Regions from separate parts of the Shewanella donghaensis genome, predicted to be linked through region 1. Evidence: riboswitches for the same ligand, from Rfam matches in the RefSeq annotation. Region 1 holds a riboswitch; the other holds the start of a gene.
The links. A riboswitch is a leader RNA that binds a small molecule or an ion and turns the genes downstream of it on or off. The one in region 1 is predicted to bind thiamine pyrophosphate.
Positions count from the first base shown of each region.

Region 2: linked by a shared signal. The riboswitch ahead of FPK91_RS01390 (TonB-dependent receptor) and the one ahead of thiC (phosphomethylpyrimidine synthase ThiC) in region 1 are both predicted to bind thiamine pyrophosphate.

Region 1 is NZ_CP041783.1:484,327-496,690, forward strand. It holds gene fadE (acyl-CoA dehydrogenase FadE) at 1-142, opposite strand, end outside; gene FPK91_RS02020 (class II glutamine amidotransferase) at 383-1,162, shown strand; gene FPK91_RS02025 (DUF3108 domain-containing protein) at 1,166-1,969, opposite strand; gene FPK91_RS02030 (MGMT family protein) at 1,993-2,337, opposite strand; gene trhA (PAQR family membrane homeostasis protein TrhA) at 2,493-3,173, opposite strand; gene FPK91_RS02040 (hypothetical protein) at 3,458-4,723, shown strand; TPP riboswitch at 4,954-5,052, shown strand; gene thiC (phosphomethylpyrimidine synthase ThiC) at 5,295-7,337, shown strand; gene thiE (thiamine phosphate synthase) at 7,340-9,154, shown strand; gene FPK91_RS02055 (HesA/MoeB/ThiF family protein) at 9,151-9,924, shown strand; gene thiS (sulfur carrier protein ThiS) at 9,934-10,137, shown strand; gene FPK91_RS02065 (thiazole synthase) at 10,140-10,904, shown strand; gene thiH (2-iminoacetate synthase ThiH) at 10,958-12,067, shown strand; gene FPK91_RS02075 (chemotaxis protein) at 12,260-12,364, shown strand, end outside.
Region 2 is NZ_CP041783.1:328,181-340,544, forward strand. It holds gene FPK91_RS01340 (curlin) at 1-171, shown strand, start outside; partial or broken gene FPK91_RS21235 (curlin repeat-containing protein) at 216-416, shown strand; partial or broken gene FPK91_RS21240 (beta strand repeat-containing protein) at 990-1,805, shown strand; gene FPK91_RS01350 (LuxR C-terminal-related transcriptional regulator) at 1,950-2,582, shown strand; gene FPK91_RS01355 (curli production assembly/transport protein CsgE) at 2,579-3,178, shown strand; gene FPK91_RS01360 (curli assembly protein CsgF) at 3,194-3,598, shown strand; gene FPK91_RS01365 (CsgG/HfaB family protein) at 3,598-4,452, shown strand; gene FPK91_RS01370 (M61 family metallopeptidase) at 4,562-6,319, opposite strand; gene hinT (purine nucleoside phosphoramidase) at 6,572-6,928, shown strand; gene FPK91_RS01380 (PaaI family thioesterase) at 6,939-7,970, shown strand; gene FPK91_RS01385 (YcfL family protein) at 8,114-8,503, shown strand; TPP riboswitch at 8,644-8,755, shown strand; gene FPK91_RS01390 (TonB-dependent receptor) at 8,825-11,011, shown strand; gene FPK91_RS01395 (YkoF family thiamine/hydroxymethylpyrimidine-binding protein) at 11,175-11,435, shown strand; gene pnuC (nicotinamide riboside transporter PnuC) at 11,483-12,145, shown strand; gene FPK91_RS01405 (phosphotransferase family protein) at 12,155-12,364, shown strand, end outside.

The sequences.
Region 1 (12,364 bases):
CTAAACTACCAACAATGTTCAACACGCTACCAACAAGCAAAACAACTGCAGCGGCAATGGTTGCCGTCAATAGTGATACGCGCATATAAGTCGCTGCGCCGAGTACCGCTATCATGGCGATGATCCAAATAAGTGTCTCCACTGTCTTTCTCCTTAAAGCATCCAAATATTGAACGCCTACAAATTAATGATCCTATTCACAGAACTGAGTGTGGTCAGACCTGTATCACATAAAATTAAACTGAACTGAAGATGATTACAAGTTTTTTCAAACAATTGTTTAAAATTAATTGATCAATAAAAGTCCCAAATTTATTTTGCACTAGGTACAATAGGCATAAGATAAAATTTTAATTTAATTCAACTCTTTAAGGCTTTTTTAATGTGTGAGTTACTAGCGATGAGCGCTAACATTCCTACAGATATTGTGTTTAGTTTCACAGGTTTAGCTGAACGTGGTGGCGTTACTGGACCACATGTAGATGGTTGGGGGATCACTTTTTATGAAGGCAAAGGCAGTCGTACTTTTAAAGATGCGAGTCCCAGTAGCGAATCTCATATTGCTAAGCTAATTAAATCTTACCCAATAAAAAGTGAGATAGTTGTTAGCCATATTCGTCAAGCCAATCGTGGCTGTGTTTCGTTAGAAAATACCCATCCTTTCACCCGAGAATTGTGGGGACGCTATTGGACATATGCACATAATGGACAACTGTCAGACTATCAAAACAAGTTCAATGTAAGCCGCTTTCAGCCTGTTGGTGACACTGATAGTGAATTAGCATTTTGTTGGATAATGGAACAAGTGTTAGTTGAGTTTGGCGATAAAGCACCAGATGACATGAATCAGGTATTTGAGTTTATAGCGACCATTGCAGATGAAATTCGTGAATTAGGTGTATTCAACATGATCTTGAGTGATGGTGTCGATTTAATGACCTATTGCACCAATAATTTATGTTACATCACCCGCAGAGCCCCGTTTGGTAAGGCTAAACTCATCGATACTGATGTGGTGATTGATTTCAATAAAGAAACGACACCCAATGATGTCGTGACTGTTATTGCGACTAGACCACTGACTAAAAATGAACAGTGGCATATTTTACAGCCGGGTGAATGGAAGCTATTCAGACAAGGTGAGTTACTGATTAACAGTTAACACCTACTGATTATGTGAAACAGCTGTATCGTTTTCTATTGCTTGCTCAATGTGGTAATTATCTAATTTAATATCGAGTTGTTTACTGCCTTTTGAAAAATGACTTAAGCGCACAGGCAAGTAATTTAAATCAGGCGCCATCCAGAAAAATGTTTGGCGCTTTTTACTTTTTCTCACCACTTCTATCTTTATGGTTTGGTAAGTACCACTATCTATAATGACTTGTTCTTTACCCACTACTTTGAATTCATAATCATCTAACTCTTTCTCCTTTACCATCTTATATTTCAAAGAGTCTGGGTTATGGTAAAGATCCATTCTAAATTGGAGTTGCGAAACTAATGGGTCAAAAATGTCGTTGGCAAAAGGTAATTTTTCACGTTCGTCTTTATATATAGTATGAATAACGTCTTGTCCTGGAGCGAAAACAGTTTGTTCTGTGTAATCTGAGCCAGTGCCACTGCGTTTACTCATATAACGGATGGGTTTTAATTCTCCGTCTTCTAATTGAAATTCACTATTTATGTTACGTACATCAGATAGCATCAATAGACTGACGTCACTGTCGAATCGATAGTTGTAATACCCATTATCACTTTTAGGTAATTGAAAGCGTGCTTTACCCAGTTCAATACTGCCATAAAAAACCCGATATTCTGCTGAATGAGGGATTAACGGCTTAAGATAATCTGTACTGTGATCACTAGGTGGTAAAGTAGGAGTGGAAGCTTCATCAGCGGCAATAGCTGTTTGAGATAGTGAAAATAAAACAACATTTGCGAATAAAATAGTGATTTTTTTAATCAAAGGAATACCTACCAAAACTTGTATTAAAAGGGTAAAGACATAACCAAGGTTGCCAAATCTGGTCGCCATTCATATTTCGACAGTGAAATCTTACCTTTGTTCACTTCAACACCTTCAGATCTTAGTCGTTCTTGTTGATTTTGGAAATGAATAGTATTGAGTTTAAAAGAAATTTTACCTTGGCTATTAATCACTCTATACCAAGGTAAGACCAAATGTGGTGGGGCATCTTTTAATGCTTTTGAGACATATCTAGCTCGCCCAGGCAAACCAGCGAGATCGGCAACTTTGCCATAAGCTAATACATTGCCTGCGGGGATCATGTTTACAATGAACCAAATTCTTTGTTTAGGGCTCAGATTTTCCATTTATAAACGATAGCTCAAATCTATTGTGATGAAATGTCTAAGGTAGTTTAGTGTAGCTTGTAAGCTGAAGATAGATCTAGAGTTGCAGTTTGTTTGGATAGTAACCATGTCTCCCCCATATTTGTATGAGAGAGACATACAATTACATCAGCAGTTTAAATAACGGTCAGATAAACACACAAGAAATGGGACAAAGCGCCAGCGAGTACAAATAAGTGCCAAATAGCATGGTTATAGGGAATACGTTTATTAACATAAAATATTACCCCGATGCTATAAAAAGCGCCACCAGCCAACAATAGGTTAAAGCCTAAGTCGCTCATGCCTTTTATTAAGTCACTCATTATGGTGACACAGAGCCAGCCCATCACTAAATAAAGAATGACACTCAATGCTTTAAAGCGACCTATAAAGAGGGTTTTAAAAACAATTCCCCCTAGGGCTAACATCCATACTGCCGTCAGAATAATTGAAGCATATTCACTTTCAAGGCTGATAAGCATGAGTGGAGTATAAGTGCCCGCTATAAGGGTATAAATAGCGCAATGATCTGCCATTTTAAAACGCTTACGCCATAGAGGTGTTTTACTTGAGTGATATAAGGTCGATGCCAGAAATAGCATCACAATACTTAGACCATAAACGGCTACACCAATGGTTTCAGTTAAGTTTAATTGGCCATTAGCTTTAATAAGCATAGCTATTAAGGCAACGAGACCTGCAATGACACCAATACCATGAGTGATGCTGTTGGCACGTTCTTCAATAACACCATAATCAGGCTTAGTTATCGGTGTAGTTTCTAATGATTGATTAGCATCTAACTCTAGTGACATAGTTGCGTACGGCCTAGTTAAGCGATTTAGAATGAGTCTAACAGCTAAAAATAATATAGGCTATAACTTTAGCGTACACGTGTAAGCTTAAATAATTATTCTAGCTTAACTCGCTGATTTTATTTACGAGAGAAGCAGTGACAATGAGTGAATAAGGGAACTTATTGGAATTGTTGTTATCTATATTGTGAGTTTTATAGCCATGCTAAAAACTCAAAGCAAGTGATAAGCTAGATAGTACATAAGGAGCATGAGCTTTTAAATAGCGACAGGAGGCGCAAATAATGACTAATAACAGTGATGTATGTAATGTAGAACTCGAAGACGATCATATCGATGAACCGATATACAGTGAAGATTCTGTCTCATTACCTGTTAAAACATTAATTGCTACAAAATCTTCCGAAGAAACCGCACAAATTGATTTCTCCTCGGATGCATTGATATTTCCTGCCGTAGATACTGTTGAACCTGCAACGCTGACTCAATGTCATATTGACGATCAGCAAGAGCAAAACAGTCAACAGCGCCAATCTTCGTTTGTTAATGGCCATTTTATCGTAAAAAAGCTATTAACTTCCCCATCAACAATGCTTGTTGCATTGCTACATATTGTCGTGCTGATTATCCTATTGAATCTTGCTAATAATACGGTAAAGCATTTTGTCGAAGTCAGTAACGAGAAAAGTCTGTCTAACTTGAGTGAGCAAATAGATAACTCGACAAAAATAAAGGCCTACTTTTTAACGGCTGAACAAATTAGACAGCTATCTAACGAGCAACTGACTAAAGAACAGCTATCAGAAAACCAACCGTTTATTGAACAAAAGCCTGCTTCTTCAAAGCAGCAACAAGAACAAGTAATCAAAAAGGCACAAGAACCAGAAACTAAAACTACAGAAACCATTCCTCAAAATGAGCAACTTCCAACCAAAGTTTTGTTAGATCAGCCAATCGCTCAAATTGAAGTACAAAAGGCGGCAACAAAACCAATTCTACTGCCTGAAATGGAAAAGGCGTTAACGTTTGAAGAAACATCAATAGTCACAGAGTTTGATTGGTCATCAGTTGACAGTATTTATCTGCAGAAAGATAAAGAGGCCAGTAATGAACATTTTTTTAATCAAAAAACGTTTAGTGAACTTGGTGAAAGTGAGTTAGCAATTGAACATTTTTCAGTTTTAAACTCAGCTTCACATTCCTTTGTGAATCAATATAACCAACAACAAGTGATCGAGCTTATTTCACAACAAGCTCATAATGCGACTTCATCGAGTGGCGCGAGTGTAAGTGAACTCACGCCGGAAATGGACGATATAGAATTAATTCTCATAGAAGATAAGCGTCAACCCACCACGCTTAATCACCGCTTAGATCCGAATAGAATCGTTAAATTAGGTGAGACTTGCTATCGAGTCGTTCCCTTACCAACACAGATAAACCCGCATGCTGAAGGGTTAGGTTTTGCCGAACCATGTGATAGTGGCAAAATGAAAAGGGCGCTAAACAAAGCAATCGAACATCGTTTATCAAAAGTCCAATTGCCTTAAATTGCTTTTTTCAACTGCATCAAGTTTTTGTTACCCAATAACCTTATTCTAAATATGAATTATTCTATTCTTATACAATAAATTAATTGATGTCAGTAAGGGTTATTGTCAAATTAAATAAACCAAATCGTCTAAATACAGGTGCTTAATATATGAATTATTTAGATTGCCAAAGTTTTCTATTGAATATATTAAACTTGTATTTTGTTAATTAAGCTGGCTATACTGCAGCCATCTTGTCGGAGTGCCTTATGGCTGAGACCGTTTATTCGGGATCCGTTGAACCTGATCAGGCTAAAACCTGCGAAGGAAACAAGCAGTTAATTTGCTTAGTTTTTACAAAATAGTGCCTTTAAATTCAATTTTTTAACGTCACTTATGTGTGTGTTTTCTAGCTAAATACAAAATAAATTTTGCTCACTTCTTGTGTCGTTGCATTATTTTATTTTGTAAACGTTTAATCACATCCACAAATGTAATTGCTATGGTGAGTTACAGAGTTGATTTTAACTCGCTCGTCATCAACAATTCTCCAGGCAAGCAACTCTATTTTTTTATTTTGAGGTTGCTTATGTCAAATCGTCGTGAAACCCGCGCTCAAGCGCAAGCATTTATTGATACCCTAAAACCGTTACAACACCCAAATTCCGAGAAAATTTACTTAACCGGGTCACGTAAAGACTTGTTAGTTGGCATGCGCCAAATTCATCAAGCCGATACTATTGTTGGTGGTAGTGATGATGAACCTGTTACAGAAAAAAATCCGCCGCTCAAAGTTTATGATTGCGCCGGCGCATATTCAGATCCTGATGCCGATATCAACGTTAGATTAGGTCTTAATAAATTTCGTCAACCATGGATTGAAGAGCGTGAAGATACCGAGCAGCTCAATGCTGTTAGTTCTGACTTTACCCAACAACGACTAGTTGATGATGGTTTAGATCATTTACGCTTTGAAGCTTTGGTCACACCAAAGAAAGCAAAGAAAGGTCAGTGTGTTACTCAAATGCACTATGCTCGCAAAGGTATTATCACGCCTGAGATGGAATATATTGCCATCCGTGAGAATTTAGCAAGAGAGCAGGTTACTGAGGGAATTCTCACTCAAAAAGCGCCAGGTGAAGCTTTTGGGGCTCACATTGGCCAGCCTATCACGGCAGAATTTGTGCGTGATGAAGTTGCCCGCGGTCGCGCCATTATCCCCTTAAATATCAATCATCCAGAAGCTGAGCCTATGGTCATTGGCCGTAACTTTTTAGTGAAAGTTAACGCCAATATTGGTAATTCTGCTGTGACATCTTCAATTGAAGAAGAAGTTGAAAAATTGGTTTGGTCAACGAGATGGGGCGCTGACACCGTAATGGATTTGTCTACGGGTCGATATATTCACGAAACCCGTGAATGGATTATCCGTAACTCTCCAGTACCTATTGGCACAGTACCTATCTATCAGGCACTCGAAAAAGTCAATGGTGTGGCGGAAGATTTAGATTGGGATACCTTTAGAGATACCTTGATTGAACAAGCTGAGCAAGGCGTTGATTACTTTACTATCCATGCAGGTGTATTACTTCGTTATGTCCCTATGACAGCCAAACGTTTAACGGGTATCGTTTCTCGTGGTGGTTCAATCATGGCTAAATGGTGTTTAAGTCATCATAAAGAAAGTTTTTTATATGAACACTTTAGAGATATTTGTGAAATATGCGCAGCTTATGATGTATCACTGTCATTAGGCGATGGTATGCGTCCTGGTAGTATTGCAGATGCCAATGATGAAGCACAGTTTGCTGAGTTAGAAACCTTAGGTGAATTGGTTAAAATTGCTTGGGAATACGATGTACAAACGATCATCGAAGGCCCAGGTCATGTGCCGATGCAATTGATTAAAGTGAATATGGAAAAACAATTGGCCCATTGTGATGAGGCGCCATTCTATACATTAGGCCCTCAAACGACGGATATCGCCCCGGGTTACGATCATTTCACTTCTGGTATCGGCGCTGCAATGATGGCGTGGTATGGCGTAGCAATGTTGTGTTATGTCACGCCTAAAGAGCATCTAGGACTTCCGAACAAAGAAGATGTAAAACAAGGCCTTATTGCTTATAAGATTGCGGCTCACGCTGCCGATGTTGCTAAAGGACATCCAGGTGCACAAATTCGAGATAATGCATTATCAAAAGCCAGATTCGAGTTCCGCTGGGAAGATCAATATAACCTAGGTCTTGATCCTGAAACTGCTCGCGCTTATCACGATGAATCCCTGCCGCAAGAATCCGCTAAAGTCGCGCATTTCTGTTCAATGTGTGGTCCGAAGTTTTGTTCAATGAAAATTACCCAAGAAGTCCGCGAATACGCTGCGAAGCAAGAGCGTGAACAGCTACTTAATGTAAAAGTTCTCGATGCCAGTGAATTTCAAAGTAAACAAGCCCTGTCAAATGACAATGCTAAAACAATTGATACAGAGCTTGATATTCAATCAGCGATGGCACAGAAATCAGCAGAATTTAAAGCGACAGGCTCGGCTATTTATCATCCTATTTCAAAAGAGTCTGTAGGCACTGAAGTCGATACTGAAGTTAAAGACAGAATTGCAGAGTTAGAGGAATAACTATGCCAGTTTCTGATCAACAAAGATCTGAAACCACCGCACCTATTGTCTGGACCATCGCAGGTTCAGACAGTGGAGGCGGCGCTGGTATTCAAACTGATCTAGCCACTATCAATGATTTACAGTGTTTTGGTTGCAGCGTTATCACCACCTTAACTGCTCAAAATTCCGTCGTAGTTTCGTTAGTCGAAACTGTTTCTGAATCCATGTTATTAGCACAACTTGATGCATTGGCAGATGACTTAGCACCTTCCGCCATAAAAATTGGTTTAATTGCCAATCAAAAACAGCTAGTTACCATTGCTTATTGGCTTAAACGCTTTAAAAGCCAAACTTTAGCTAATCAATTGATCCCTGTTATTTTAGATCCTGTTATGGTCGCAAGCAGTGGTGATTGTTTAAATGACCAGACGAAAACTCAATTGGATTTCACGCCCTTCAAAGGCTTAATTAGCTTGATCACCCCCAATGTTGTTGAGCTGTTTAAACTCACTGTATCGAGTGATATGCCTATTCATCACGATTCAGTGAAGAAAAAGTTAGCTATTAATTCCGAAAGAGATTTTTATCGTGCCGCTATGCAGTTAGTTAACAAGCTACATTGTCATGTTTTGGCAAAAGGGGGTGATGCTAGTCATTGGCAAGAGTCTAAAGCCAATGACCTCTATATTTGCAGGAAGGTTAACGGTGTTAGCGAAGCGCATCAATATCAATCGTACTGGCTAAAAAGCAATCGTGTAGAGACGATAAATAATCATGGCACTGGCTGCACATTATCATCTGCTATTGCTTGTTTTCTTGCTCAAAATTATGTCTTGCATGATGCGATAGTCATGGCTAAAGCTTATGTTTTGAAAGGACTGATTCAGAGTGTGTCTTATGGTAAAGGGGCTGGCCCAGTAGCAAAAACAGCATGGCCTGATGATTTACACTATTACCCTGAAGTCGTGACTTATTATGCTGCTAAACCCCAAATGTCTTCGAAGAATCTCGCAAAAGTTATCTCAAAAAAATCGTCAACAATTGATAACAATTTAGATGGTCATAAACCGCATGAAAATACCGCCCAAGGTTATTCTAGTTCAGGTTTTCCTGCACTTCAAAAAGACATTGGAGTGTACCCAGTTGTCGATGATGTTGCCATGTTACAAACGCTGTTAGAGGCTAACTGCACCACGATTCAATTACGCGTAAAAAAAGATCAATCTCACGCTTTTGTACTTGATAACCTTAATGGGTGTTCAAAGCTAGATAAGTTAGAACAAGATATCGCCCAGGCCATTGCGTTAGGTAAGCAGTACAATGCTCAGGTTTTTATCAATGACCATTGGGAAATTGCGTTAAAACTCGGTGCTTTTGGTATTCATTTAGGCCAAGAAGATGTTGAACTCGCTGACTTGAAGGCGATATCTGCAGCGGGTATTGCTTTGGGTTTATCAAGTCACAGCATATTTGAAATTCTCTTAGCACATCAATTAAACCCTTCTTATATTGCTTTAGGGCATATATTTCCAACTACGACGAAAGTGATGCCATCTAAACCACAAGGGTTAAGTAAGCTATCTCGATATTCTAAACTGTTGAATAACGTTTATCCCACAGTGGCAATTGGCGGCATTGATTCAACCGTTCTCGATGAGATTAAAGCGACGGGAGTCAATAGCGTGGCAGTTGTGAGAGCAATAACGCATGCGAAAGAGCCTGCACTAGCTTTTACAGCATTACTACAACAATGGACTTTGGGTTTAGGTTCAACGTCAAAATTAGCTTCCAAAAAACCTCTACAACTATCGCAATTAGTAGAGACTCAAGTATGAAGTCACTATCTGATAGGCAATATATAAAGTATGCCAGTCATATTTTATTGCCTCAAATGGGTGAGGCTGGACAACTAAATTTAATAAAGAGTCGTGTGCTTATCATTGGCATTGGCGGCTTAGGTCATAGCGTGGCTCATCAGTTAGCGGCTGCCGGTGTCGGTGAGGTTATGTTGATGGATGACGACAACGTTGAATTATCAAACCTTCCCAGGCAATTGTTATTTAGTGAAGCTGATATCGGCTCAAGTAAGGTGTCAGTGGCGAAAGTAAAATTGGCTGCGGTTTATGGCGATACTAAAATTGAATCAATTCAACGACGTTTTTCAAATGATTTAATCAGTGAAGCGTGGGTCAGTAAAGCTGATTTAATCTTCGATTGTACTGATAACTTTGATACTCGTTTGAAGATTAATCGCCTGTGCATCAACACTAAAAAACCATTAATAAGCGCGGCAATATCCGTATCACATGGTCAATTAATTTGCCTATCACCTCAACATCCGCAAAGTGGCTGCTATCAATGTTTATACCCTGAAAATACGCTTGTTAACCAGTCATGTTCATCTTCGGGGGTCATGAACTCGGCGGTGATAAGTGTCGCATCGATGCAGAGTTTATTAGGGTTGAATTTGCTCAGAAATGGAGATGGTGCCAACAGTCATCTTAGTGGAATATTACATTTGTTTAATGCTGACACACTTCAATGGCGACAGGTTCAGATGAATCGAGATCCTGAGTGTGATGTTTGTAAGACTTTTAAAGATTAGGGGTTAGTTATGATAGAGATTGAATTTAATGGTGAAGTTGAGCAGTTGCAACAGACTGCTAGTTTACTTGCATTAATAGAGCATAAACAGTTGAACCCGAAAACATTGGCATTAGTACTCAACCAACAAGTGGTGCCAAGAAGCCGTTGGGAAGCGATTCAATGTCAGCCGAACGATAAAGTAGAAGTCTTTTCTGCTGTTGCTGGGGGATAGTCATGTTAACAATCGCTGGACATCAATTTGAATCAAGACTGTTTACTGGAACCGGTAAATTTAGCCATTCTAAAACCATGCTTGCTGCTATTGAGGCTTCACAATCTCAACTAGTAACGTTAGCAATGAAACGGATAGATCATAATAAAGATAATGATGATCTATTAAGTCCCCTTCAGGCAATGGGTGTAAAGCTATTACCTAATACAGCAGGGGCAAGAACGGCTAAGGAAGCGATATTTGCAGCTGAATTGGCAAATGAAATGCTAGGGACAAAATGGATTAAATTAGAAATACATCCAGATCCTAAATACCTGATGCCTGATGCCATCGAAACGCTTAAAGCGGCAGAAGTATTATGTGCAAGAGGTTTTACGGTTTTACCTTATGTGCATGCCGACCCTGTACTGTGCTATCGCTTAGAAGAAGTTGGCTGCGCTGCAGTTATGCCATTAGGGAGTCCAATAGGCAGTAACCAAGGTTTAGCGACTGAGCCATTCCTTGAAATTATCATCGAACAGGCCAATGTTCCAGTCATCGTCGATGCGGGCATTGGCGCGCCTTCTCAAGCCTGTAAAGCCATGGAAATGGGCGCTGATGCGGTATTGGTTAATACTGCAATAGCAAGCAGTGCTGCGCCAATCATAATGGCTGAATGTTTTAATACTGCAGTTATATCAGGCAGAAATGCTTATCTTGCTGGCCTAGGTGGTGTCGTTAAGCAAGCCCAACATACGAGTCCCTTAACACAGTTTTTGAATGTGTAATTGCACTTTTATTGCTTTACACCTTTACCGTTATAGGATGAAAGAAATACCCCATGAGTTTTGTCGAACAATTTAAGCGGTTAGATCTTGATGACCTATCAATGCGAATCTATAGCTGCACATCTATCGATGTTGAACGGGCCTTGCAAAGGCCACAAGGTAATATTGAGAGTTTAATAGCATTACTTTCACCTGCTGCTAAACCCTATTTAGAAATAATGGCTCAAGCGTCATATAAGCTAACTAGGCAGCGATTTGGTGCAAATCTTGGTTTATTTTTGCCGTTATATTTATCAAATCTATGCGCAAATGAATGTGATTATTGTGGCTTTTCGATGAGTAATAAACTTAAACGAAAAACCTTATCAGAGCCTGAATTACTCGCTGAAATTAATATCATCAAGCAGCGTGGATTTGATTCGATATTACTGGTGTCTGGTGAACATGAAACCAAGGTTGGTATTGAATATTTTAAGAAAGTCATTCCAATAGTGAAGCAACATTTTAGTTATGTCGCTTTAGAGGTTCAGCCTTTAGAGGAACAAGAGTACAACACGCTGGTTGGGTTAGGCTTAGACGCTGTCATGGTTTATCAAGAAACATATCGGCCGCACACTTATGCTAAACATCATACTCGCGGTAAGAAGAAAGATTTCAACTATCGATTATCAACCCCAGACAGAGTAGCTGCTGCGGGAGTTGATAAAATTGGTTTAGGTGTCTTGCTTGGCCTTGATGATTGGCGTGTCGATGCATTATTAATGGGACACCACTTAGCCTATTTAGAAAAGCGTTATTGGCGTACTCGATACAGTATCTCCTTGCCGAGATTAAGACCATGCACAGGTGGTGTTACACCAAAAGTTGAGTTAACAGATGATGGACTCGTTCAAATGATATGTGCATTTCGCCTATATAACCCTCAACTTGAAATTAGTTTATCAACAAGAGAAACGCCGGGTTTTCGTAATAATTTACTGCCTTTGGGCGTCACCAATATCAGTGCGGGTAGTTCAACGCAACCAGGAGGATATCAAAATCCGAATACTGAGTTAGACCAGTTTGAAATATCAGATGAACGTAGTGCTGATGAAATGGTTATACAAATGCAAAAGAGTGGTCTTAATCCTGTCTGGAAGGACTGGGAATCAAACTGGTTTTAATACAGCAAACACCCAGATAAGTTGATGTTTAGAATTGATTTATTTTCATATTATTCATGCTGATACCTGGTGAACTATGATATTTAGTCAATAAGTTGTGTCATCAACTGTACAATAATGATTATTTGGATGATAATTAAACAGGTTACAAATGTTAGTTTTTATCTATCAGCTTTTTTGAGGAGATTTGTTATGCAAATACCATCCGCCTATACCTCTGGTATACAAGGACTTCAGGGGGCTCAAAATGATTTAGCTCAGGCTACGACATCAGTTGCTGCACCTGAGAAATCTTCA
Region 2 (12,364 bases), 160 kb from region 1:
TTATTTTTAGATGTGATGCAAACAGGAACTGGAAATGTAGCTTTAATACATCAGAGTGGTTACGAAAATTCGATTGGGATTCAGCAGTACGGATCTGGGAATGCTGTAGGTGTACTTCAATGGGGAAATTCACAACATGTTGAAATTACTCAAAGGTGTTGCAGTAATTAAGCTCAAAAATTAATTAATCATAAATAGTAAAGGGAAATACGATAATGAAACATTCAAAATTAGCAATATTAGTTTCGGCAGCAATTTTTGCATCTAGCAGTGCTTATGCAAGTTCTGACAATGAAGCTACAGTTGATCAATCAGGTAATGGAAACACCGCGGTTGTTGAGCAAATTCTAAATAGTGATTTGAATGATGCTTTTGTAACACAATCTGGTGATACAAACATTGCAACAGTAAAGCAGGCTGATACGTCTGAAACAATGGGTTCAATCACTCAAACAGGTGATGGCAACACTGGTACTGTACTTCAGCATGACGCGACTCAATCAGCGACAGGTATTATCGATACTACTGGTGACGGTAACGTAGCATTTGTTGAACAGCAGTTCAATAATGGTGCTGGCGCTGCAGCGCTTGTTACACAAAATGGTGATGATAACAACGCAAATATCTTGCAAGATGATGGTGATTCAGCTAATTCGACTATTACTCAAAATGGTTCTGGCGATACCGCTGTAATTGATAACCATTGGTCAGATAATGCAGATGCAACTATCACGCAAGCTGGTGGACCAGGTAACTTTGCCAAAATTGGTCAAGAATCATCTGATGCTGCTTCTGCATCAATTACCCAAGATGGCATAGGTAACAGTTCATTGGTCACTCAAGACACTCAAAACTTCGCTTACGCTGCAGGAACTGATGATACCGTCGCGATAGTTAATCAATTTGGTGATGGTAACATTGGTAATGTGGGGCAAACTGGATTATCTAACGATGCAAATGTGATGCAAACAGGTAATGCTAATGAAGCCTACGTTACACAGTCTAATCTCAATAATATGGCTGATGTTGACCAAACAGGTAATAGTGGTTGGGCAACAGTAAATCAAACTGGCGAAAACGGTCAAGCAACTGTTATGCAGTCAGATTTCAATCAAACAGCGACAGTAACTCAGTCTGACTTTGATCAAATGGCATCAGTGACACAAAGCAATGAAAACAATACTGCAACAGTGACTCAAAGTGGTTCTGGTGCAGGTACTGGTAATACAGCTGATGTTATGCAATCCGGTAGTGGTGATTTTGCTACAGTTGTACAAGATGGTGATTCAAACGTTGCTGTGACAGATCAAGGTGGTGATAGCTTTGGTAACACAATTATGGTTACTCAAACTGGTACAGCTAACATCGCAGGTGCAGCTACTGATTTAGGTGCTGGAAGTACTGTGACTATTACTCAAACAGGTACTGGTAACGTAGTTGGTAATCATCCTAATGCAAATAACTATTATGGTGCAGATATTGGTGCTGGTACATTCGGAAATGATAACACTGTAACAATTGATCAAAATGGTACAGGCAACCTTGCTTATGCAGATTCTGCTGATTCATTTTCAACTGTTGATATCATGCAAACAGGGTTAAACAACGTAGCACTAGCAGAGTCTTGGACTGGCGATACTAATGACTTGAATATTACTCAAGATGGCAGTGGTCATTACGGTGAAATCTTTGTTCTTGGTGGTTCAATGAATGTTGCGACAATTACGCAGTTTGATTCTGGTAACTCAGCAATTATTAATCAAACTGGTTCAAGTAACAATGCAATGGTAACTCAAGGTATGTAGTACAAAAGTCTAATTAAGGGTGAATAAACACCCTTTTGGCTAATTGTATCAGCCAGATTAGCTTGCTAATCTGGCTTTAATGATACAGGTACCGTATCAGATTTTTTAATCACCTTTTTTATTCATTCACATGGAGTGTAAGTGATGTTTAAAGTTATCAATTGGATGATCGTTTCTCGTTCTCAATTACTCGTTGATTTGCTTGATTGCCGTTGGCCTCAAGAGTTTTTAGTCAAGTTAGCCAAAGCAACCCCTGCAACAATGAGTTCACTACTCGCGACTCAACAAACATCTTTAGTTGTGTTTGATTTAGCAACCATCGATTTGCAACAAGCGTATCAGTTACAAAGATTAATTGAACGAGAGCATTATGCTGTTAAAACAGTATTCATTAATTTTCCAAAACAGGTTGATGCCAAGTTTTTAATTCATCCTGCAACCACATCGGGTGCATTTTATACTGATGCGGATCTTGCTGAAATCAGCAGCGGTTTTAATGAAATACTAAAAGGTAGAAGTATCATTCCAATTGATTTACATAAATCGATTACTAATGATGATACTGACGATGATAGCGAGCATTTAACTATCCGCGAAAGAGAAGTATTGCAAGCCTTACTCACAGGCAGCACTAACTTAGATATTGCTAATCAGCTATTCGTTAGTGAAAGCACCATTAAAACACATTTATATCGTGCCTTTAGAAAAATTGGTGTATCAAGTCGAGGCCAAGCTATTGCATGGGCACAAACTCATATGCATGAGGTAAGAGTATGAAAAACATCATAGTGATGTTTTTTTTATTACTATTTCCAAGTACTGTATTTGCTGAAAGTCAGATAGCGGCTGAAACATCGGTCACTGAAGTTCCTATCAAACAATCTAATTCTAAGAATGAAGCGCCAATTGATCAGTCTCAAGTTGATAAGCTAGATAATGCGAAAGAGCCAGCAACGTCAGCAACTGATAAGAATATTCAAAAGGCACCAGCGTTAAAGCCATTAGATATTAGCGATGCGATTCCTAAAAACGAAAAAGATCTTATTGATGGTCTTATTTTAAATAGAGCAATGACGCGACTTGGTCATCGATTTTACCGTCAGTTTGTTGGTGCATATAGAGATATTGGTGGCAATAGCAAGCATTCAGGTCTCACCGTCGTTGAACAAGCAACAGCAAGAAGTGGCAGTAAGATATTAATTCAACAAAATCGAAAAACCATTTTTGTTACTTTTATATCGCCTATTAGTAGAAATATGGATGATCAAGTCAATTATGCTGCAAAGCGTGTAAATGCAGCGGTTATTAAGAAAAATGAACAAGCAATCTTGGGTGCGCTGTTTGATCCAGATCTTGCTCCTGACGAAATATAAGCAGGGAACGCCAAAATGAAAAAAATATTGTTTACCTCAATTTTACTAATATTCTCAGTTGATTGCTTTGCAACTCAACTGGTTTATCAACCAGTAAACCCAGCTTTCGGTGGCAGTTATTTAAACGGTTCATATTTACTCGCTAACGCATCCGCGCAGAATGATCATGATGGTGGAGGCTCAGGTTATGTTGCACCAACGGCCCTAGAGCGCCTCTCAAGTTCATTGCAATCGAGACTGATGAGCCAACTATTTAATGATGCAGCAAACGGCGGTGAAGGTTATTTAAAAACCGATGATTTTGAAATCAACGTAGTTAATGAAGATGGCGCATTGATTGTACATATTACTGATGTGCTAACAGGCGAAACGACCATTATTGAAGTTGGTGGCATTGTTGATGACGGTACAGGAGGCTAATGATGCAAAAATTAATTGTGAGTTTATTTGTATTATCGCTATCAGCTTGTTCATCTGTCGATGACCAATTTGAAGATATTGATGTCACCTCAAGTCTAATGCCAAAAGGTGAGACCTATTACGATCTTACTAGCTTACCGTTTCCACAAGGGGCAATGATTGCAGCCGTTTATGATTTTAGAGATCAAACGGGTCAATATAAGCCGATTCCATCAAGTAACTTTTCAACTGCAGTACCACAATCAGGCACCGCATTTTTAGCGCAATCACTGAATGATTCAGCTTGGTTTATCCCCGTTGAACGTGAAGGGCTGCAGAACTTATTAACAGAGCGTAAGATTTTACGCGCTGGATTAAAAGGCGATGCGAGTAAACTGCCGCAGTTAAACAGTGCTCAAGTATTAATGGAAGGCGGTATTGTTGCATACGATACCAATATTAAAACTGGCGGAGCTGGAGCTCGTTACTTAGGTATCGGAGCATCTGGTCAATATCGTGTTGATAGCATTACTGTTAATTTACGTGCTGTTGATATTCGTACAGGCCGTTTATTGAGCAGTGTTACGACGACTAAAGCTATTGTTTCAAAAGAAATTACCGCTGGTGTATTCAAGTTTATTGATGCGCAAGATTTATTAGAAGCTGAAGTCGGTTACACCTCAAATGAACCTGTGAGTTTATGTGTTGTTTCTGCGATTGAAAGTGCAGTTGTGCATTTGATTGCCGATGGTATTTGGAAAGGTGCTTGGAAGTTGGGCGACGCAACTACAGGTTTACAAAATACCACATTACAGAAATATTGGTTAGAAGCGCATAATGACGCTCAAGTTAGTGCCAGAATTAAACGTGGTTAGTTATTCGGTTTAGCTTCAATAATAAAAAAGGTGCCTTAGGCACCTTTTTTTTTGAGTTTTTAAATCAGATTTTAAACTATCTTCAATGCAACTCATTTTTAACCGAAGATTATAACCAAGCGGTAAGCTTTTCCTCATCGACGATGGTTAAATTAATGGTATCTGCAACCGCTGCAGTAATAACAAAAACACCCTGCATAAGTTCATCACGTCTAAACCAATGTAATTGTAATACCTCACCTACAGGAAAAGTTTGTAGCTGCTTTTCAAATAGATTATCCACTTGTAAATGATTTGCTGAGATTAATAAATCTCCCGCGCTCAAACCTGCTTGATGTGCTGGACTACCATTAACCACAGTCATTATTTTTAAACCTAAGCTCTCAGGTTTTGTTTTAGCGCCAAAGGCAATGCTATTCCCTTTGGTTTCTGTTCCGCCGACATCACTCGTGCCTGAACTTGCTTTAATTTCCATGCCAATACCAACACTAGTCAGCAGCGGTGTTAAAGGAATATCGTTAGTATTATCAAGATAACTAAATAATTCGTCACAATTACGATTAAGGATTGTTTCTACAATCTTTTGGTGACTGTCTATTTCGGTGCCAATACCTGGTTTACCGTATTGTAGCCATAGTGCTTGCATTACATTATCTAAGCTCTGTGTTCCTTGGGTTTCTAAACGTATGGTCAAGTCTAGATATAGCGCGAATAGAGCACCTTTAGTGTAATAACTGACAATAGCATTATTGGCATTTTCGTCTTGTTTATAGAATTTGGTCCACGCATTAAAACTCGATGATTTTAATGTTTGCTTAAAGCGGCCTTGTGAGCGATATACGCGGGTCATGGTTTCGCTAAGCATAGTGAGATATTGCTTTTTATCAACACAACCACTTCGGTAAGTAAGAAAATCATCAAAATAGGACGTGATACCTTCATAAGCCCATAGTTGCTGGGTATAGGCTTCTTGAGATAAATCAAAGGGAGTAAACTCAGCAGGTTTAATACGTTTAACGTTCCAGCTGTGAAAGTATTCATGACTACACAAAGAAAGATAAGTGCGGTAATCACTATTCACTTCATGATGCATGTCAGTGGGTAAATCTTTTCTTGAGCACATTAATGCAGTTGATGCTCGATGTTCTAAACCGCCAAAACCATTACCTAATACGGTGGTTAAAAATACATAGCGCTCAAATGGAGCGGGTCCGCCAAATAAATTGATTTGATATTCACAAATGGCTTTTAAATCTTGGCAAAGCCTAGCCATTGACGCTCGGTGCTTACCACTCAGCACAATATCGTGAGTCACACCGCAAGCTACAAAGCTATCAATGGTTAAATCTCCCATTTCAACTGGGTGATCAATAAAGTCATCGTAATTATTGGCATAAAATTCACCAAAACCGAATTGCTCACCAGATGTTCTCGGCATGCTGGTGGCTAGTTTCCAGTCTTTCAGTTCTGATAAACTCGATTTAGCTATGGTCAGGCTATGCTTTGTTGATTCGAGTCCTTTAGCTGCTAAAAACACGCTGCTACCATTGAAAAAGCCATGAGTGGTATCTAAATGAGCTGAACGAACAGACAGGTCCCATGCATAAATTTGATACGTTAACTTGATAAAACCGCTTTGATTCTGACATTGCCAAGTCTGTTTATCTAACTGGAGAACATCAATTTTTTGATTGTTGTCATCTACAGCATTGATTTCGATAATATTACGGGCGAAGTCTCTGATCATGTAACTACCAGGGAGCCAGGCGGGTAAATATAAAGACTGTTGCGCTGATGCAGTTTCAATAGTTTGGGTGACTTCAAATAAATGCGCTTTAGGATCGATAGCAATGATGTGATAATGCATGAACAAATTCCAAGTAAGTGGGTGTTTCAAAAAAAATGCTAGCTAGAAGTGCTACCATGCTGCCAAAATCGCTTTGATTGTGCAAACAGAACTAAAAAGCGAATAGGATAAAGTGTAAAACTTGCTTTGCTAAGGTGACAAACACTCAAATGGGTATTATATAGTTAAACAGACCTTAGCTGGTTATAATCAGTTTAGCTTTCCATTTGATTTTCACTATTCTGATTATAATAAATAAAAGGATGATCAATCATGGCTGAAGAAACGATTTTCAGTAAAATAATCCGTCGAGAAATTCCTGCCGATATTCTTTTTCAAGATGAGCTTGTTACCGCGTTTCGTGACATAACTCCCCAAGCGCCAACACACATTTTGATTATCCCTAACCATCTCATTCCTACTGCTAATGATATAAAAGCATCAGATGAATTAGCATTAGGTCGTATGATGACCGTTGCTGCCAAGCTTGCTTCAGAAGCCGGTATTGCAGAAGACGGTTATCGTTTGATTATGAATTGTAATAAACATGGTGGACAAGAGGTTTACCATATCCATATGCATCTGGTTGGCGGTAAGCCATTAGGACCAATGCTAAGTCGTCTGGATTAATAATATTCGCATGAAAATAAACAGTGATTTTTTCCCGTTAACTGGTGTAGCTAGCCGATTTGTTAATCAGCTTGCCCATTGTGGACGTTTAAATATAAGCGTATTGGAAGCCAGTGAACACCATGTTTTATTAGAATTACCTTATAGCCAAGATATCATTGGCGATCCTGATACCGGTGTTATCCATGGTGGGGTGGTGACGACCATCATTGATACCGCATCTGGTACATCGGTGGTTTGCGCCATTCTCGAGAAATATAAATCGTTAGAAATATCGCCGACATTAGATTTGCGAGTCGATTATATGAAGCCTGCTGAGCCTAATAAGCCACTTTATGCATTTGCTGAGTGCTATCGTTTATCGTCAAATGTTGCCTTTACTCGTGCGATTGCTTATCAAGACAGTATTGATGATCCTATTGCCCATGCTGTTGGTTCATTTATGCGTATCAGCCCTGAAATGGTGGGTGAGGAATTTCGACAAGCTTTAATGGGAAACCCTGACGAGCTAGATGGGAAAGCGCTATCAACACCAACCAATAAACAAAATGCGCTCAATCATCCAGTAGCTAATACGCTAGAAAATGCGACAGTGTCAGTTGATGACTTAAAGGTTCATGATGTCGTTAAGCGTGCAATTGATTTAAATGACTATAGTTATCTATTAGCTAAAGTACCTTACACCCAGTTTATCGGCATGAGTGTTGATCGCTTTGGTGATGAAATGGTGTTTAAGCTTCCTGCAAAAGATGACAATATTGGTAATCCAATTTTGCCCGCTATTCACGGTGGTGTCATTGCTGGTTTTATGGAAATGTCAGCGATTGTTCAGTTAATGGTATTTATGCAAGCTAAGAAAGTGCCAAAAATAATTGATTTTTCAATTGATTATTTACGTGCAGGCCTACATCAAGATACGTTTGCGGAATGTAAAATCACCAGACAAGGTCGTCGCGTTGCCAATGTAAGTATCAACTGTTGGCAGAAAAACAGAAAGCAATTAATTGCGACAGCAAGAGCGCACTTTTTGCTTGAGCAGTAAATGACTTGAACAGTAAAAATTGATATTGCCATCATTGAATCATGGCCATCGAAACTGATGAGCTGAAGTCTGGTTTTGGTACTTCTCTCACGTTAAACTAATTTTAAGTTCAACTAATGTTGAAGTTCAATAAGGAACAACATATGAAACTATCGGTAGTCATTGTATCGCTGGCATTAATGTTATCTGCATGTGCGAACCACACAGCTGGCGTATCAGCCAGTTCAACGGGGGAAGTGAGAGTGGATAACAACTCATTCGCACGAGAAGTGGCCGTGGAGCAAGTAAAGGTGCGGACCCAGTCAGACTTGTTGCAAGGCTCTGCCTTAATTAAAAGTCAGGTATCAACAGATCTAAGGCTTCAATACAAGTTCACCTGGTACGATGTAGGCGGCTTTACCATTGAAGATGAAGGCAATAGTTGGAAATCAGTAAAGTTACATGGGATGCAACAAATACAGGTGGCTTCAGTTGCCCCTAATGCAAATGCGACCCGCTTTGAAGTGTATGTTAGAAAAGCATTTTCCAATTAGTGCTGACTTTCTAGTATTTAATGTTTATAGGATCTTTCTAGCTAATAGTTAAATAATCTAGCTGATATAAATTTGTACTTAAATAGTTAATGAAAAGTACGCGGTAAAGCTGTCGCACTAATGATTGATAGTTTATAATCCGCGTCGCCAAGGGGTGTTTATCGTTTGCGATAAACTGAGATGTCTATAAAGACGAACCCTTAGAACCTGATCCGGCTAATACCGGCGTAGGAATAGGCTGCATTGCTAAAAATATTGTCATGGATGCACACCAATAATTCACTATGCTTGCCGGATCTCAAAATTATTATTTGAGGTCCTATGTTTGTTATCAAATCTAAATCGCCATTAGCGATTGCCATTCTTACTGCTTTATCCACTTCTGTTGTCGCTCAAACTGAAAATATTGAGCGAGTTGCGCCAAATGCTGAAAAAATGGAAGTGATTGTTGTCAACGCTGACTTTAGTAATATTGCGCTAGATAAAGTGCCATCAAGTGTTACCGTCATCGACAGCCAACAACTACAAGATGAAGGGGCGCAACATTTTGAAGATGTCTTAAACTCTATTGCCAACTTCAACTGGTCCGGTGGTAGCTCTCGTCCTAAGTATTTCCAAATTCGTGGTGTGGGTGAGCAAGAAGAGTATCAAGGTGCACCTAACTCTTCTGTTGGTTTCATTGTTGATGATATCGATTTATCAGGCATAGGCATGGTGTCTAGCATGTACGATATGCAACAAGTTGAAGTGCTTAGAGGTCCTCAAGGGACTCAATACGGTGCCAATGCTTTAGCGGGTCTTATCTATTTAAAAAGTAATGATCCTACCGATGTATTTGAGCATGGCGCTCAAGTGTCGATGGGTGATGATGATTTACAAACTTTCTCAGGTTTTAGTTCTGGTCCGCTAACCGACTCAGGTAAATTACTTTACCGTGTTTCTTTAGAGCAACATTCTCAAAACGGTTACCGCGATAATACTTACCTAGAACGTGAAGATACTAATGCCCGTGACGAGTTCACTGCTCGGGCTAAATTGCGTTGGTATGCCTCTGATGACGTTCAATTTGATTTAACTTTATTACACGCCAATTTTGATAATGGCTATGATGCTTGGACGTTAGATAATAATGGTTTTGAAACCATTACTGATGCGCCAGGTGTCGATGCGCAAAAAACCACAGGTGCAGGCTTAAAAGCTATTTTTACCAGTTTTGACAAATTTGAGCTGACTTCATTAACTTCATTTGCCAATACTGATCATCATCATAACTACGATGGCGACTGGGCTAATCCTGATTACTGGGCGTCTAAGCAGTGTGCTGCTTACGATGACAATTGGAATGCTATTGGCACAGAGCCTTGCGTTTATGATTACACCTGGGACAAAAAGGGCGAACGCCAGACTATTTCTCAAGAATTCCGTATAAGTTCAAATGAAGCGGGCAAAATATTTTCAGACTCGACTGATTGGCTTGTTGGTTTATATGGCATGAACTTGCAAGAAGACAATGATCTATATTCTGAGTACAACGGTTGGCCTGATGAAGTATTACAATCAGAATACGAAGCGACTAACTATGCCATATTTGCTCAAACAGATACCCAGTTTGGCAATGACTATGTCTTTTCTGCCGGCGTTCGTCTAGAGCGCCGCGAAAGTGAGTATTCTGACTCAAATGGCGATGAGTTCTCGCCAACAGAAAGTATGTGGGGCGGTCATTTAGCCTTATCTAAAGCATTAAATGAAGATCACAATGCGTATTTTCGTGTGGCTAGAGGCTACAAGGCGGGTGGTTTTAATATGACACTACCACCAGAACTAGCTGATAAAAAAGAATTTGATACTGAAATTTTATATAACTACGAATTAGGGCTTAAATCTTCATGGCTGCAAGGTCAGTTAGATACTAACGTCGCCTTTTTCTATATGGATAGACGCGATCAACAAGTATCAGCATCACAGCAAGATCCAGAAGACCAACAACGATTTATTCTCTATACCGAAAATGCCGGTAGTTCAGAAAACTTTGGTGCAGAAGTCGATTTTAAATACTACGCAACAGATAACATTCAGTTTTATGGCAGCGCAGGTTGGTTAGATGCGACATACGGCGATTATCAATACAATGATAAATACGGCAATATTGTTGATTTAAGTGGTCGTGACCAAGCTCATGCTCCTAAGTTTACCTATAGCGCAGGTATGAGTTACGTCAGCGATTCAGGTTGGTTTACTAACCTAAATGCCAGTGGTAAAAGTGACTTCTACTATTCTGACAGTAACGAATCTAAATCAGATGCTTATACTATATTTAATGCCCGAGTAGGTTATGAAACTCAAATGTGGTCAGCGTATTTGTGGGGGCGTAACTTATTTGATGAGCAATACGGTACGAGAGGCTTCTTTTTTGGAAACGAGCCAGATTTAGATTGGTCTGATAAGCAATATGTTCGTTATGGTGATCCTCGTCAACTTGGTATCACGTTAAACGTAAAGTTTATGTAGTTGCAGAAATGCTGCGTTAAGTTATTTATGTAGTCATATTTTTATCATTAATAACAATGTTTAACGATCAAAATCTGCCATGATTTAAAAAAGATTGATAAGTTTTTTAATCTCAAACTTTGATAAACTGTGGCAGTATTTTTACCTCGATTAAGGAATTTCCATGAAATTGACTGCCGAAATCAGCATGTACCCGTTCAATGAAAACTATTTAGACCCGATTAAGTGGTTTATTGGCCGTGTAGACAGTTACTCAAATATTGAAAGAAAAACCAATGCCATGGCGACTCAAGTATGCGGAGAGTATGCAGATGTGATGTCTATGCTTGCCATTGAAATGGAAGCTGCTCATCAAAAGTGGGGCAAAGCGGTATTTGTGTGTAAATTTATTGGTGGTGAGCTGGATTTAAGCCACACCGAATAACTGTTTATAACCATTCACATACATTCAAAATCATAGTAGCCATCATTATGTTATCTGAGATTATTCAATCCGTTCAAATTGCCATCACGGAAGCCTCTGTCATGACAGGCTGGGAAGCCGTCGCAGTGATTCTTGCAATGGCTTATTTGCTATTAGCTATGAAAACCAACATTTGGTGTTGGGCTGCCGCATTTGCGAGTACGGCAATTTATACGGTGTTGTTTTGGAAAGTATCATTATTGATGGAGTCGGTGCTTAATGTGTATTACATGGCGATGGCTATTTATGGTTTTTGGTTATGGCGCTCAACCCATCAGACTAACAGCACAGATAGTGCTGGCAATGAATTAGTCATTACCAGTTGGTCGCTTAAGACTCATTTACTGCTCATTGGTTTTACAACTGTAGTCTCGCTAATCGTGGGATACTTCATGGCCACAAAAACTACTGCCTCTTTCCCCTATATCGATGCATTAACCACTTGCTTTGCGATAATGACTACCTATTTAGTGGCTAAAAAAGTATTAGAAAATTGGCTGTATTGGGTAGTAATAGACTTTGTATCTATCTACTTATATTTCCAAAAAGGCCTAATGCTCACATCTGGTTTATTCATCTTGTATGTGTTTATGGCATTAAGTGGCTACTTCATGTGGCGTAAGAAAATGCAACAAACATCAAGCTATCATGACCTAGCGGTTGCGAGTTAAGACGGATAAATGATGACGGACTTTAATCCTTGGCTGTACTTACCACTAGTGTTAAAAACATTACTGCCCAGAAAATTAGTAGAAGTCATTAATCAACAATGTCATCAAGTTAACTTGCTATCTGATGGGCTGAGCAATCAGAACTTTCATATTGTTTTGTCAGCCCCTTATAGCGAAAGCGGTAGTGATAACAATAGTGAAAATGGCTTTCAGGATAAT